Regions from separate parts of the Nonomuraea recticatena genome, predicted to be linked through region 1. Evidence: predicted binding sites of a transcription regulator. Region 1 holds the regulator's gene; the other holds the start of a gene.

Region 1 (7,034 bases):
AGGTTCCCGGCGAGATCAAGACTGAGGTGAACGACGCGCTCGCGGAGCTGAAGAAGGCTCTGGAGGGCACCGACACCGACACGATCCGCAACTCGGCCGAGAAGCTCGCCACCGTCAGCCAGAAGATGGGCTCGGCGATCTACGCCCAGAACCAGCAGGCGGGCGCCGCCCCCGAGGGTGACGACACCACCGCGCAGGCCAAGGCCGACGGCGACGACGACGTCGTCGAAGCCGAGATCGTGGACGAAGACCAGCCCAAGAAGGACCAGTGACGATGTCTGACCCGCGCGATAACGGGCCCGAGACGGAGCCAGTGATCCGCGACAACCGCAAGATCGACCCCGAGACGGGTCAGGCGAGGTCCGCCGCGGACGAGCAGCAGCCCAAGGCCGCTGCTCCCGTGGCGGAGGGTGGTGACGCTCAGCTGCTGGCCGAGCGCACCGCCGACCTCCAGCGCCTTCAGGCGGAGTACACCAACTACCGCAGGCGGGTCGAGCGGGACAGGATCGCGGTACGCGAGCAGGCCGTCGCAGGCGCCCTCTCCGAGCTGCTACCGGTCCTCGACGACATCGGCAGGGCCCGCGACCACGGTGAGCTGAACGGCGGTTTCGCCAAGGTCGCCGAGTCGCTGGAGGCCGCGGTCACCAAGCTGGGGCTGACCTCGTTCGGGCAGAAGGGCGACCCCTTCGACCCGACGGTGCACGAGGCGCTGATGCACAGCTACTCCTCGGAGGTGACCGAGCCGACCGCCATCGAGGTGCTGCAGCCCGGCTACCGCATCGGCGATCGGGTGCTGCGTCCCGCACGGGTCGCGGTGGCCGAGCCCGAGGACGCCCCTGCCGCGTCTGACGAAGACTAAGAACATCCCCCGAAAGGACGCATAGATGAGCACCAAGGACTACTTGGAAAAGGACTACTACGCCGTCCTTGGTGTGCCCAAGACCGCCACCGCCGACGAGATCAAGAAGGCCTACCGGAAGCTGGCCAGGCAGTACCACCCCGACGCCAATCAGGGTGACGCCGCCAAGGAGGCCAGGTTCAAGGAGATCTCCGAGGCCAACGACGTGCTCTCCGACTCCAAGCGGCGCAAGGAGTACGACGAGGCGCGCACGCTGTTCGGCTCGGGCGTGGGCGCGCCGAGGCCGGGTGGCGGCAGCGGCGGGTTTCCTTTCGACTTCGGCGACCTGTTCGGCGGCACGGGCCAGCAGGGCGGGAGCACGAGCGACCGCATCGGCGACCTGTTCGGGGGACTGTTCAACAGAGGCGGCGGCGCGGGCGCCCGCACCACGGGCGCGACGACCAGGCCGAGGCGCGGCCAGGACATCGAGTCCGAGGTCACGCTCTCCTTCACCGAGGCCGTCGAGGGTCACACCGTCTCGCTCAGGCTGACCACGTCGTCGGCGTGCAAGGCCTGTAGCGGCACGGGCGCCAAGGCGGGCACGACCCCGAGGGTCTGCCCCACCTGTGAGGGCACCGGCGCGGCCAGCCGCAACCTGGGCAACTTCGCCTTCTCCGAGCCGTGCCGCGACTGCAAGGGCCGCGGTCTCCTCGTCGACGACCCCTGCCCCGTCTGCGACGGAAGCGGCAGGGCCAAGAGCACCCGCACGATCCAGGCGCGCATCCCCGCGGGGGTGGCCGACGGCCAGCGGGTCAAGCTCAAGGGCAAGGGAGCGCCTGGCGAGAACGGCGGTCCCGCGGGAGACCTCTACATCCAGACCCATGTGAAGCCGCACGCGGTGTTCGGGCGGTCGGGCGACAACCTGACCATCACCGTGCCCGTCACCTTCACCGAGGCGGCGCTCGGCGCGGAGATCAAGGTTCCTGTCCTCAAGGGCCTTCCCGTCACTCTGCGCATCCCCGCGGGCACGCCCAACGGCCGCACCTTCAGGGTTCGCGGCAGGGGGGCCGCGCGCAAGGACGGCACCAAGGGCGACCTGCTCGCCACGGTGGAGGTGCTCGTCCCCAAGCAGCTCGACGACAAGTCACGCGAGTTGCTCACGGAGTTCCGCACCGCCACCGCGAGTGAGGACCCGAGGGCCGACCTCATCCAACGGGCCAGAAGCGAGTAGGCCGATGGACGCCAACTACTTCAACCTTTCCGATGAAACACCCGTCTACGTCATCTCCGTGGCCGCCCAGCTGTCCGGTCTGCACCCGCAGACCCTCAGGCAGTACGACCGCCTCGGGCTGGTGTGCCCAGGCCGTACGGCGGGGCGCGGCCGCCTCTACTCGATGCGAGACATCATCCAGCTGCGCGAGGTGCAGCGCCTCTCCCAGGAGGAGGGCATCAACCTCGCCGGCATCAAGCGGATCCTTGAGCTGGAGAACGAGGCGCTGAGGCTGCGTGAGGAGGTTCACCGCCTCAGGGCCGAGATGTCCATGGTCAAAGCTCTGATCCGATACGAGCTGCCACCGGGGGCCTGAACATATGGACTACAAGCTCACCCAGAAGAGCCAGGAAGCGCTGTCGGTCGCGATGCGGCGGGCCGCCGCTGAGGGAAATCCCGAGATCGCGACCGCGCACCTGCTCTCCGCCCTCCTCTCCCAGACCGGCGGCACCGCCGTGCCCCTGCTCGAAGCGGTGGGAGCCGACTGGAAGGCGCTGCGCGCGAAGGTCGAGACCACGCTGGCCGGGCTGCCCAAGGCGCAGGGCGCCACGGTGAGCGCGCCGTCCAGTTCGCGTCAGCTCCTCACCGTGATCAACACCGCCGCGCAGCGGGCCAAGCGGCTCGAGGACGAGTACGTCTCGACCGAGCACCTGCTGGTCGGCCTCGCGACCGACGGCGGCGAGATGGCGAGCCTGCTGAAGGACGCGGGGGCCACGCCACAGGCGCTGCTCGACGCCTTCGAGCAGGTGCGCGGGCACGCCCGCGTCACCAGCGAGACACCCGAGGACACCTACCAGGCGCTGGAGAAGTACGGCGTCGACCTGACCGAGCACGCCCGCAGCGGCAAGCTCGACCCCGTCATCGGGCGCGACTCCGAGATCAGGCGCGTGGTGCAGGTGCTCTCGCGCCGTACCAAGAACAACCCGGTGCTGATCGGCGAGCCTGGCGTGGGCAAGACCGCCGTCGTCGAGGGCCTGGCCCAGCGCATCGTGGCCGGCGACGTGCCCGAGTCGCTGCGCAACAAGAAGCTGATCTCCCTCGACCTCAGCGCGATGGTGGCGGGCGCCAAGTACCGCGGCGAGTTCGAGGAGCGGCTCAAGGCCGTGCTCTCCGAGATCAAGGAGAGCAACGGGCAGATCGTCACCTTCATCGACGAGCTGCACACCATGGTCGGCGCGGGCGCCGCCGAGGGCGCGATGGACGCGGGCAACATGCTCAAGCCCATGCTGGCCCGCGGCGAGCTGCGTATGATCGGCGCGACCACGCTCGACGAGTACCGCGAGCGCATCGAGAAGGACCCCGCGCTGGAGCGGCGCTTCCAGCAGGTCTACGTGGGCGAGCCCTCGGTCGAGGACACGATCGCGATCCTGCGCGGGCTGAAGGGCCGCTACGAGGCCCACCACCAGGTGCAGATCGCCGACAGCGCGCTGGTCGCCGCCGCGGCCCTCTCCGACCGCTACATCACCAGCCGCTTCCTGCCCGACAAGGCCATCGACCTGGTCGACGAGGCCGCCTCGCGGCTGCGCATGGAGATCGACTCGCGACCCGTCGAGATCGACCAGCTCCAGCGCAACGTCGACAGGATGAAGATGGAGGAGCTGGCGCTGGCCAAGGAGACCGACGAGGCCTCCGTCCAGCGTCTCGGGCGGCTGCGCGCCGAGCTGGCCGACCGACAGGAGGAGCTCAACGCCCTCGTGGCCAGGTGGCAGAAGGAGAAGGCGGGCCTCAACAGGGTCGGCGACCTGAAGAAGCAGCTCGACGAGGTGCGCGGGTCGGCCGAGCGCTTCCAGCGTGACGGCAACTACGCCGAGGCCTCCAGGCTGCTCTACGACGAGGTGCCGCGGCTGGAGAAGGAGCTCGAGGCCGCCGCCCAGGAGACCCCCGAGCAGCAGATGGTCAAGGAGGAGGTCGGCTCCGACGACATCGCCGAGGTCATCTCCTCGTGGACGGGCATCCCCGCGGGGCGTCTGCTCGAGGCCGAGACCGCCAAGCTGCTGCGCATGGAGGAGGAGCTGGGCACGCGCCTCATCGGTCAGCGCGAGGCCGTCCAGGCGGTCTCCGACGCCGTACGGCGCAGCCGCGCCGGCATCTCCGACCCCGACAGGCCGACGGGCAGCTTCCTGTTCCTCGGGCCGACCGGCGTCGGCAAGACCGAGCTGGCCAAGGCGCTGGCGGAGTTCCTGTTCGACGACGAGCGGGCGATGACCCGCATCGACATGTCCGAGTACTCCGAGAAGCACAGCGTCGCCCGTCTGGTCGGCGCGCCTCCCGGTTACATCGGCTACGAGGAGGGCGGCCAGCTCACCGAGGCCGTGCGGCGCCGTCCCTACACCGTCGTGCTGCTCGACGAGGTCGAGAAGGCCCATCCCGAGGTCTTCGACATCCTGCTCCAGGTGCTCGACGACGGCAGGCTGACCGACGGGCAGGGCCGTACGGTCGACTTCCGCAACACGATCCTGATCCTCACCTCCAACATCGGCTCGCAGTATCTCGTCGACCCGAAGCTGGAGAACGGCGCCAAGCGCGACGCGGTGATGGCGGCGGTGCGCTCGTCGTTCAAGCCCGAGTTCCTCAACAGGCTCGACGACGTCATCCTCTTCGACGCCCTCGGAACCGAGGAGCTGACCAGGATCGTCGATCTGCAGGTGGACCGGCTGGCCCAGCGCCTGGCCGACCGGCGGCTGACGCTCGACGTCACCCCTGCCGCGCGCGACTGGCTGGCGATCACCGGCTACGACCCGATGTACGGCGCCCGCCCGCTGCGCCGTCTGGTGCAGTCGGCCATCGGGGACCAGCTCGCCAAGGCGGTCCTGTCGGGCGAGGTGGTCGACGGCGACACCGTTCTGGTCGACCTCGGCGACGACCAGCTGACGGTCGGCCGCGCCTGACTCCCGCTGAGGCCCCGGGCTCCCGTCCGGGGCTTCAGCGTCTGCCGTTGGCGAGGGCCAGCACCTCTTCGGCGGTGGGGGCGGAGTCGGGGTGGTGGGTGAGGCACATCGGCACCCTGATCTGGTGCAGGCCCGTCCCCTCGGTCGCCAGGTAGAACTGGCCGGCCCTCAGCCGTCCGATGTCCGACACGTGGCCGCCCTTGACCCTGGCCATGTCCGTGGCCGCGGCGATCTGGACCGGGGCGTTCAGCAGGCCGAAGAACTGCGTGGCCGCGTTGCCCGGGATGTGGTTGTGCAGGCCCTTCGGCGCCTGGGTGGCGAAGACCAGGCCCAGGCCGTACTTCCTGGCCTGGGAGGCGAGCATCAGCGTGCTCGCCGTGGCGGCGGTGTTCCTGCCGTTGGGAGCGAACGTCTGCGCCTCGTCCATGACCAGGAGCCCGCCGAGCGGCCTGTCCCCCGCGGGGTGGCGCCTGATCCAGGAGAACAGGCCGAGCTGGAGCTGGTTGACGAAGCTCTGCCGCTGCTCCTCGGAGGGCAGCCCCGCCAGGTTGATCACCGACACTCTGGCCCTTCGCCCAGGCTCGGGCGTGAGCAGCACGCCGGGGTCCACCGGCGTGCCGCTCCCGCCGAACAGCGGATCCATGATCGCGGCGGCTCGCAGATTCTGCGCGACGTCGGCGGCCAGCTTGACGGCGTTGGCCAGGTCGCTGACGCCGTCGGGCAGGTCCGACAGCAGCGCGATCAACCCGCCCAGCCCCGTGCCACCGCGCCTGGCGTGGTGCCTGGCCGCCTCCCGGAGCACCGCCTGGGACTGCAGCGCCTTGGCGGTCGCGCCGTCGATCTTGGCCTTCGGCGCGAGCGCGGCCACGGCGGCGTCCAGGGCCTGGCCGAACTCGTCGGGATCGTCCACGAGAGCGCCGAGGTCGGGCAGCGGCTGGAAGGCGAGAGGACGGCCCGCCTGCCTGCCCGGCGTCCAGACCACGACGTCGGTGCCGGCCAGGTACTCCTCGGCCCGCTCCCTGTCGCCCTCCTCCCAGGTGGACGGAGCCTCGGGCCAGGGCGTGCCCAGCCTGGACAGGTCGTTGTTCGGGTCGAGGACGATCGAGGAGACGCCCTGCAGCGCGCACTCCTCGACCAACCTGCGGATCAGCACCGTCTTGCCCGACCCCGAGCCCGCGAAGATCGCCGTGTGCTTCCTCAGCGCCGCCACCGCGATCCGCACTTGCTCGCCTTCGTGCGCCGTCCTGCCCAGCACCAGGTACGGCCTGAGGTCACCGTGCACGGGCCGGGCCGGCGCCTCCTCCACGGGCCGGGCCGGCGCCTCCTCCACGCTCTGCTCGGGGACGGAGGTCGCGGCCGAGGGGAGGGCGATGGGCCCCGTGACGTCGGGATCGTCGGCGGCGCCGGCCTCACCGGCGTCCTCGATGCTCCGGGCGGGCTCGGCGAGCCCGGCGCTGTCCGGGATCTCGTCGGCCTCCGGGCCTGGCGCCTGTCCCCCGGCGAGCGCGGGCGGCCGGCTCAGCGCCTCGACCAGCACCTTCACGTCCTCGGCCGGCCGCCGTGACGCCAGCCACTCCTGCAGGTGGGCGGGCTCCTCTTCGAGCAGCACCCGCAGTGCGGCCAGGACCTTCAGGTCCGACTCCTCCACCCGCAGCACCCTGCCGCCCGCCGCCTCGAACGCGGCCAGCGCCTCGGTGGTCCTGGGCCCGTTCGACCACGCCTGGTTCCGCAGCACGTACAGCCGCCGCTTCGGCACCTCGGCCCGCAGTCCCGCCGAGACGCACGCCGCCCTGAGCCTGTGGAGCGCCGCGACGGCGTTGGCGCTGGCGATACCCCTGAAGCACCAGTGCACCTCGTCCTCGGTCGCCTCGTCCAGCGTCAGCCGGAGGCGGGCGTGCAGGGGCGGCTTGCTGCTCGGCGGAGGGTCCTGGGCGTAGCGGTGCGCCGCGTCCCCTCTGCCCGCCATCCACGCCGAGAGCCCCGCCGACAGCAGACCGGGCATGACGGCGTCCTCGGTCTCGGGCTCGGTGGCGGGTCC
Region 2 (7,034 bases), on a different contig from region 1:
AGCAGCGAGGCCAGGGCCGTGGTGAGCGTGACACCCGCCGAGGGGCCGTCCTTGGGGACGGCGCCCGCGGGGAAGTGCACGTGCACCGAGCGGTCCTTCAGCGCGGTGACGGGCAGCTCCAGCTCCGCGCCGTGCGAGCGCAGGTAGGACAGCGCGATCCGCGCCGACTCCTTCATCACGTCGCCCAGCTGGCCGGTGAGGGTCAGCCCCGTCTCGCCCGTCTCGGGGTCGGCCAGCGACGCCTCGACGTACAGGACGTCTCCGCCCGCCCCGGTCACCGCGAGGCCGGTGGCCACGCCGGGCACCGAGGTGCGCTGCTTGGACTCGGGAAGCGACGCCTCGGGAACGAAGCGCGGCCTGCCCAGGTAGTCGACCAGGCTGTCCTCGCCGACGACGGACGGCAGCGCGTCCTTGGCCGTGACCTTGCGCAGGATCCTGGCGATCGAGCGCTCGAGGGAGCGCACGCCCGCCTCGCGGGTGTACTCGGCGGCCAGCTTGCGCAGCGCCGCCTCCTCCACCGTGACCTCCTCGGCGGTCAGGCCCGCCAGCTCCAGCTGCTTGGGCAGCAGGTGGTCGCGGGCGATGGCCACCTTCTCGTCCTCGGTGTAGCCGTCGAGGGTGACGACCTCCATGCGGTCGAGCAGCGGCCCCGGGATGGCCTCCAGGACGTTGGCCGTCGCGAGGAAGAGCACGTCCGACAGGTCGAGCTCGACCTCCAGGTAGTGGTCGCGGAAGGTGTGGTTCTGCGCGGGGTCGAGGACCTCGAGCAGGGCGGCCGTCGGGTCGCCCCGGTAGTCGGCGCCGACCTTGTCGATCTCGTCGAGCAGCACGACCGGGTTCATCGAGCCCGCCTCGCGGATCGCCCTGACGATGCGGCCGGACTGCGCGCCGACGTAGGTGCGCCGGTGTCCGCGGATCTCCGCCTCGTCGCGCACGCCGCCGAGGGCGACGCGGACGAACTTCCTGCCCATGGCGCGCGCCACGGACTCACCCAGCGACGTCTTGCCGACTCCGGGAGGGCCCGCCAGAGCGAGGACGGCGCCGCTGCGGCGGCCGCCCACCACGCCGAGGCCCTTGTCCTGGCGGCGCTTGCGCACGGCCAGGTACTCGATGACGCGGTCCTTCACGTCGTCGAGGCCGGTGTGGTCGGCGTCGAGCACCTCACGGGCGCCCGCGATGTCGTAGTTGTCGTCGCTCGTCTCGTTCCACGGGATGTCGAGGACGGTGTCGAGCCACGTGCGGATCCAGCCGGTCTCAGGCGACTGGTCGGAGGTCCGCTCCAGCTTGTCGACCTCCTTGAGCGCGGCCTCACGCACCTTCTCGGGGAGGTCGGCCGCCTCCACGCGGGCGCGGTAGTCCTCCTCCTCGGTCTCGGTGTCGCCGTTGAGCTCCTTGAGCTCCTTGCGGACCGCGGCCAGCTGCTGGCGCAGCAGGAACTCCCGCTGCTGCTTCTCCATGCCCTCCTGGACGTCCTTGCGGATCGTCTCGGCCACGTCCAGCTCGGCCAGGTGCTCACGCGACCACTCGACCAGCTTGGCCAGCCGGTCGGCGGGGTCGGGGGCCTCCAGCAGCTCCACCTTCTGCGCGGTGCTCAGCCAAGGGGTGTAGCCGGAGCTGTCGGCCAGCACGGAGGGGTCGTCGATCTGGTTGACCTGGTCGACCACCTGCCACGCGCCGCGCTTCTGCAAGATGGTGGTGGCCAGGGCCTTGTACTCCTTGGCCAGTTCCTGTGCCCGCTCGCCGACCTGGACGGGGTCGACCGTGAGCACCTCCACCCACAGGGCCGCGCCCGGGCCCGTCGTGCCCTTGCCGACCCTGGCCCTGTTGACGCCACGGACGACGGCGGCGGGCTCACCCCCTGGGAGCCTTCCGACCTGCTCCACCACGGCCTGGACGCCGACGGCGCCGTAACGGCCGTCGATCCTGGGAACGAGGAGCACCCGCGGCTTGTTGAGACCAGAAGCCTGAGCCGCGTCGATCGCAGCCCGGACCTCGGAGTCGGACAGGTCCAGAGGGACCACCATGCCCGGCAGGACCACCTCGTCGTCGAGTGGCAGGACCGGGAGGATCAAGCTCTCACTCATCTGAACTCCAAAGGGTTGAGTTATACCGACTCAATTAACGAGAGCCCTCCAATGTTCCCGAAGTTGCCGATGTTCGCTCACAGCGATCGTAATGATGTAAGTGATACCTCCGAGGGATCACTCTCAGGGTTGATGCGGGCCTGGTCAGAGCCTCGTAGGCTGTTGCGGTGATCTCGGCCGTCGTCCAGCCCTTCAGGCTCGCGCTCTTCAGGGGCGAGGCCGACCCCGCGTCCCCACGTTCGCGCAGGTTGCGCCCTGCGATGCCCAGGCCGCTGCGCGGCCTGCTGCCCTTCGACCACCTCGATCTGGTGCAGGTGGCCGATCTCCTGCTGGCCTGGGCGCTGTTCGGCACCGTCCTCAGCGACCTGACGAACCTGACCGAAGCCGCACCGCAGCCGATGTGGCTGCTCTGGCTGACCGCGACCGGCTTCTCGCTGCCTGTCGCGCTGCGCGACCGCTGGCCGCTGGCGGCATGGCGGCTGGCTCTCGCGCTCCTTCCTTCGGCGCTGTGGATGAGCCACCTGCTCGACGGAGCCCGCTCTTTCCTGATGCAGGGCGCCATCATGTGCCTGCTGGTCCTCTACTCCGTGGCCGTCAGGTGCGACAGACGGATCACGTCGGCGGTGTGGGCGATCTCGCTCGTGGCCGCGTGGTTCGTCCTCGGGGAGTCGGTGGTGCCTGCGGGCATCGCGCTGAGCGTGGTCGTCCTGTTCGGCTACAACGTCAGGGTGCGGCGCAGCGCCACCCTGAGCAGGGACACGGCCGTCGAGGAGCGCTCGGTCCTGGCCGAGAGGGCGCGCATAGCCCGCGAGCTGCACGACGTCGTCGCCCACCACCTGTCGGTGATCGCGATCCAGGCCGAGGCCGTACCGCTGGAGGCGGGGGGCGACCCCGCGCGCCTGGATGCGGGGCTCGCGCAGATCCGCGGGCTGTCACTGGAGGCGATCAAGGAGCTGCGCCAGGTGCTGGGCGTGCTGCGCGACGAGGACGGCCGCACCGACACCGCGCCCGCTCCCGGGCTCGACAGGATGGACGAGCTCGTGGCCAACGCCCGGACGGCGGGCCTGGCCGTCCTCGTGAAACGCTCCGGCGAGCTCGACGGGCTGCCGAAGGCCGTGGAGGTCTCGGCGTACAGGATCGTGCAGGAGTCCCTCAGCAACGCCATGCGCCACGCGCCGGGCTCGACCGTGGCCGTGGAGCTCGTCAGGGACGACCACTTGCGCATCCGGGTCACGAACGGCCCCGCGAGCAGGCCGGGCGGCCCGCGCGGCGCGGGGCACGGGCTGCTGGGCATGAGGGAGCGGGCCTCGCTGCTGGGCGGGTCGCTGGAGACGGGCCCCATGGAAGGGGGCGGGTTCGAGGTGAAAGCCGTGCTGCCGTTGGAGGGAGCGTCATGATCAGGGTGCTGATCGCCGACGACCAGGGCATGGTGCGCACCGGGTTCACCGTCTTCCTGAGCAGCCAGCCCGACATCGAGGTGGTCGGCGAGGCCGCCAACGGCGCCGAGGCGCTGGAAAGGGTCGCCGAGCTGGCGCCCGACGTGGTGCTGATGGACGTCAGGATGCCGGTCATGGACGGGCTGGAGGCCACCAGGCGGCTGATGGCCTCCGCCCGCACCAAGGTGCTCATCCTCACCACGTTCGACCTGGACGACTACGTCTACGAGGCGTTGCGGGCGGGCGCCAGCGGGTTCCTGCTGAAGGACGCCTCTGCCGCGCAGCTGGCCGAGGCGGTGCGGGTGGTGGCGGCGGGCGACGCGCTGATCGCGCCCGCCGTCACCAAGCGGCTGATCCACGAGTTCGCCAGGCTGGGCGGGCCGAGGGCGCCCACGGTGAAGCGGCTGGCCGAGCTGACCGAACGGGAGACCGAGGTGATGACGCTGATCGCGCAGGGACTGTCGAACCAGGAGATCGCCTCCAGGCTCGTGGTGGCGGAGCAGACGGTGAAGACGCACGTGGGCAGGGTGCTGACCAAGCTCGACCTGCGCGACAGGGCCCAGGCGATCGTCTACGCCTACGAGACGGGGCTGGTGCGCCCCGGCGAGTGAGCGAGGCGGCGCGACCTGATCAGGAGGCGCTGCCGAGCGCGCGGAGCACGAAGCCCGACACGATCTCCTCGGCCGCCTCCACGCTCACCCGCCCGCTGATCAGCGGCTCCCGCTCGGCTCCGATGACGGCCATGATCATGCGTGCGGTGGCCTCGACGTCCTGCAGGTGGAAGTCCGCCGAGGCGGCGCCGCTGTCGAGGATCTCGACCAGGATGCGCTGCATCGGCGCCACGTGGTCGGCCAGCTGCTGGTAGGCGTCGGGGCCGAGGGAGGCGCTGAGCCCCGCGGCGCCGGGATGCGGATGCGCCACGAGCCCGGCCAGTTGCAGCCTGACGAAGGCGCGCAGCCGCTCCGAGGGCGAGGCCGACGGCGGCAGCTGCGCGGTGTAGGCCTCGATGAAGTAGTGCGTCACGCGCTCGGTGAAGGCGAGCAGCAGCGCCGCCTTGTCGGGGTAGTAGTTGTAGAGCACGGTGCGGGTGATGCCGGCCTCGTGCGCCACGTCCGTCATCGAGATCGCGTCGATGCCCTGGACGCGCGACAGCCGCGAGACCGCCTGCAGGATGCGGTCCTGCGTCTGGGCGCGGTGCTCGCCGATCGTGGCGGCGCTGATCCTGGGCATGGGCCTATGCTAGGCCGCCGACCTGACCGTGTGCAGCAGCTCGGCCAGCACCTCGGTGTTGAGCTGGTAGGCCAGCCGCACCTCGCGGATGATCCGCTGCTCCTCCGCCTCGTCGAGCGCGAGGGCGTCGAGGCGGGCGCGATACTCGTTCTTGAAGCGCGGCAGCGAGCCGATCTCGTCGAAGACGTAGAAGTCGACGCCGCCGCCCTTGCCGTAGCCGTAGATCTTCTGCAGCTCCATCCTGATGAACTGGCCGCCCGACAGGTCTCCCATGTAGCGGGTGTAGTGGTGGGCGATGTAGCCGCCCGGCCAGTCGGAGACCTGCTCGATGCGGGCCACCAGGGTCCTGGTCGCCTTGGACGGAGCGATGCGCGACTCCCACGTGGGGCCGTAGATCGTCGCCAGGTCCCGCTCCAGCGCCCGCTGACGGTACAGCGAGGGGAAGACGAAGCGCCCTGCGACGGGGTGCTCGGCCAGCCGCTCGGCCGCTCCGTCGAGCGCGAGGTAGGCGAAGTAGTGCTGGGCGACCATCTCGCCGTACTCCTCGGCGCTGAGCCGTCCCGCCATCAGCTCGGTGAGATAGCTCTCGCCCTCGGCCGACTCGTGGTCGCTCCAGGTGGCCGCGCGAAGGGTCTCGGAGAAGGTCATGACACAGTGTCACCAAAACCGGCGACTCACGTCAAGTCGATGACGACACCATGTCATAAACGTTGGGGTCAGGGCGACCACGGGCTGCCTGGCGAGGCGCTCGATCACCCCGCCGATAGATCCACACCGGTGATCCCGATCAGGCCTGCCGGACAGCCACCCCAGGTCACCGGGCCGAGCCACCAGACGCCGTCGCGCGGACTGCGCCGAAACCCGTCGGAGCCGCCGGACAGCGTGCGATCACCGGGGCCGGGTCAGCCGCCGTGCACGCGGATCGAGTTGGGGCACGTCCGGGTGAGCACGCCCGGGATGTGGCGTCCGTCCGTGGTCCGCTCTCGAGGTTGCCGGGGTGCGGGAGTGGACGGCATCGGCCGACGGACCGCGGCGAACAGGCGCGCCAGCGTAGCCGACCTGCCGCCGTCGGCCGCCTGCGGTGCGATGGCGGCGACGCCTTCCTCCAGCCACGCCTCCCACGCCCCACGCTCGCCGCTGTCGAGACGGCCGTGCGCCTCGGCCAGGTCGAGGATGGCCGTGCCGATCTCGCGGGCCATCGCGCCGCCCGTGGGACGGAACCGGCTGCCGATGACACCCAGATGGCGAACCTGCACCCGCGCACCGGCCAGCGCGAGCGTGATGTTGAGGAAGGACTCCACCCCGAAGTCCGCAGGAAGCGGCTCGGTGAGCAGCGACCGGCGCACCGCCCGGTAGCCGGTCAGCGCGTTCGCCCCCATGAACCCCGTCTCAGGGAAGAACCTCTCGGTCAGCGGCTCGTAGATGGTGAACGTCGAGCTGAGGATCGTGCCGGGGTGATCGTATTCGTAGTCGCCCACCACGTGTCCCGCGGTGCCGGAGGCGGCTGCCGCGCGGAGTTCGGCGGCGACGTTGAGCTCCGAGGAGACCAGGTCGGCGTCGAGGAAGCACACCCACTCGGTGCCGGCCACGTCGATCGCGGCGTTCATCGCGGCGCCCTTGCCCTTCGGCCCGCTCAGGACCTCCGCCCCCGCCTCGGCGGCACGCCGCGCGGTGGCGTCGGTCGAGGCGCTGTCGACGACCAGGATCCTGTCGCCCGGCCCTGCGGCGGCGCGCGCCTGCCCGACGATGGCGGCGACGGTGGCCTCTTCGTTGTGCGCGGGGATGACGAAGGTGAACAATGCCGTGTCTCCCGGGGGGTGCGGTCAGCCACCACCCTAACGATCACGCCCCGCCTGGCACGTTCCGCCCGAATGTGACCTCAGTCACCCTATGGGGCCTTCACCCCTGGACGGGCGGCTGCGTCGGCGGGAGGGCGCCGGGTTGAATGGCGAGGCCGATCGGTGAAACAGATGGAGGGCGAGGCCAGAATCGAAGAGGGGAGACATCATGACGAGCCGGTTCGCGCAGTGGACGCTCGACGTCCACGACAGCCGGAAGATGGCGGCGTTCTGGTCGGCGGCGCTGGGCTACGAGATCGAGCACGACGGCGAGGGCCCGCACCTGTGGCCGCCGGCGGACGCGCCGCGAGGCTCGTTGACGGTCTGGCTTCAGCCGACGGACGCCCCCAAGCGCGACAAGAACCGCAACCATCCCGACCTCCATGTCCCCGACGGAGTCGATGTGGACGCTGAGGTGAAGCGGCTGGTCGGGCTGGGCGCCACGC

The links. Region 1 encodes HspR, which represses chaperone genes until heat shock. Its sites were predicted from a motif close to ANTTGAGTCNNNNNGACTCAANT; they were not measured.
Region 2: lon (endopeptidase La) is a predicted target of HspR. The motif match lies at 2,098-2,120, and genes of this name have one in related genera.

Annotation. Positions count from the first base shown of each region.
Region 1 covers NZ_BAAATE010000005.1:290,921-297,954, forward strand. The annotation lists gene dnaK (molecular chaperone DnaK) at 1-272, shown strand, start outside; gene grpE (nucleotide exchange factor GrpE) at 275-859, shown strand; gene dnaJ (molecular chaperone DnaJ) at 885-2,069, shown strand; gene ABFX50_RS12960 (heat shock protein transcriptional repressor HspR) at 2,074-2,424, shown strand; gene clpB (ATP-dependent chaperone ClpB) at 2,429-4,996, shown strand; gene ABFX50_RS12970 (helicase HerA domain-containing protein) at 5,031-7,034, opposite strand, start outside.
Region 2 covers NZ_BAAATE010000011.1:37,273-44,306, reverse strand. The annotation lists gene lon (endopeptidase La) at 1-2,084, opposite strand, end outside; gene ABFX50_RS21980 (sensor histidine kinase) at 2,252-3,481, shown strand; gene ABFX50_RS21975 (response regulator) at 3,478-4,131, shown strand; gene ABFX50_RS21970 (TetR/AcrR family transcriptional regulator) at 4,151-4,750, opposite strand; gene ABFX50_RS21965 (biliverdin-producing heme oxygenase) at 4,760-5,398, opposite strand; gene ABFX50_RS21960 (glycosyltransferase family 2 protein) at 5,653-6,549, opposite strand; gene ABFX50_RS21955 (VOC family protein) at 6,758-7,034, shown strand, end outside.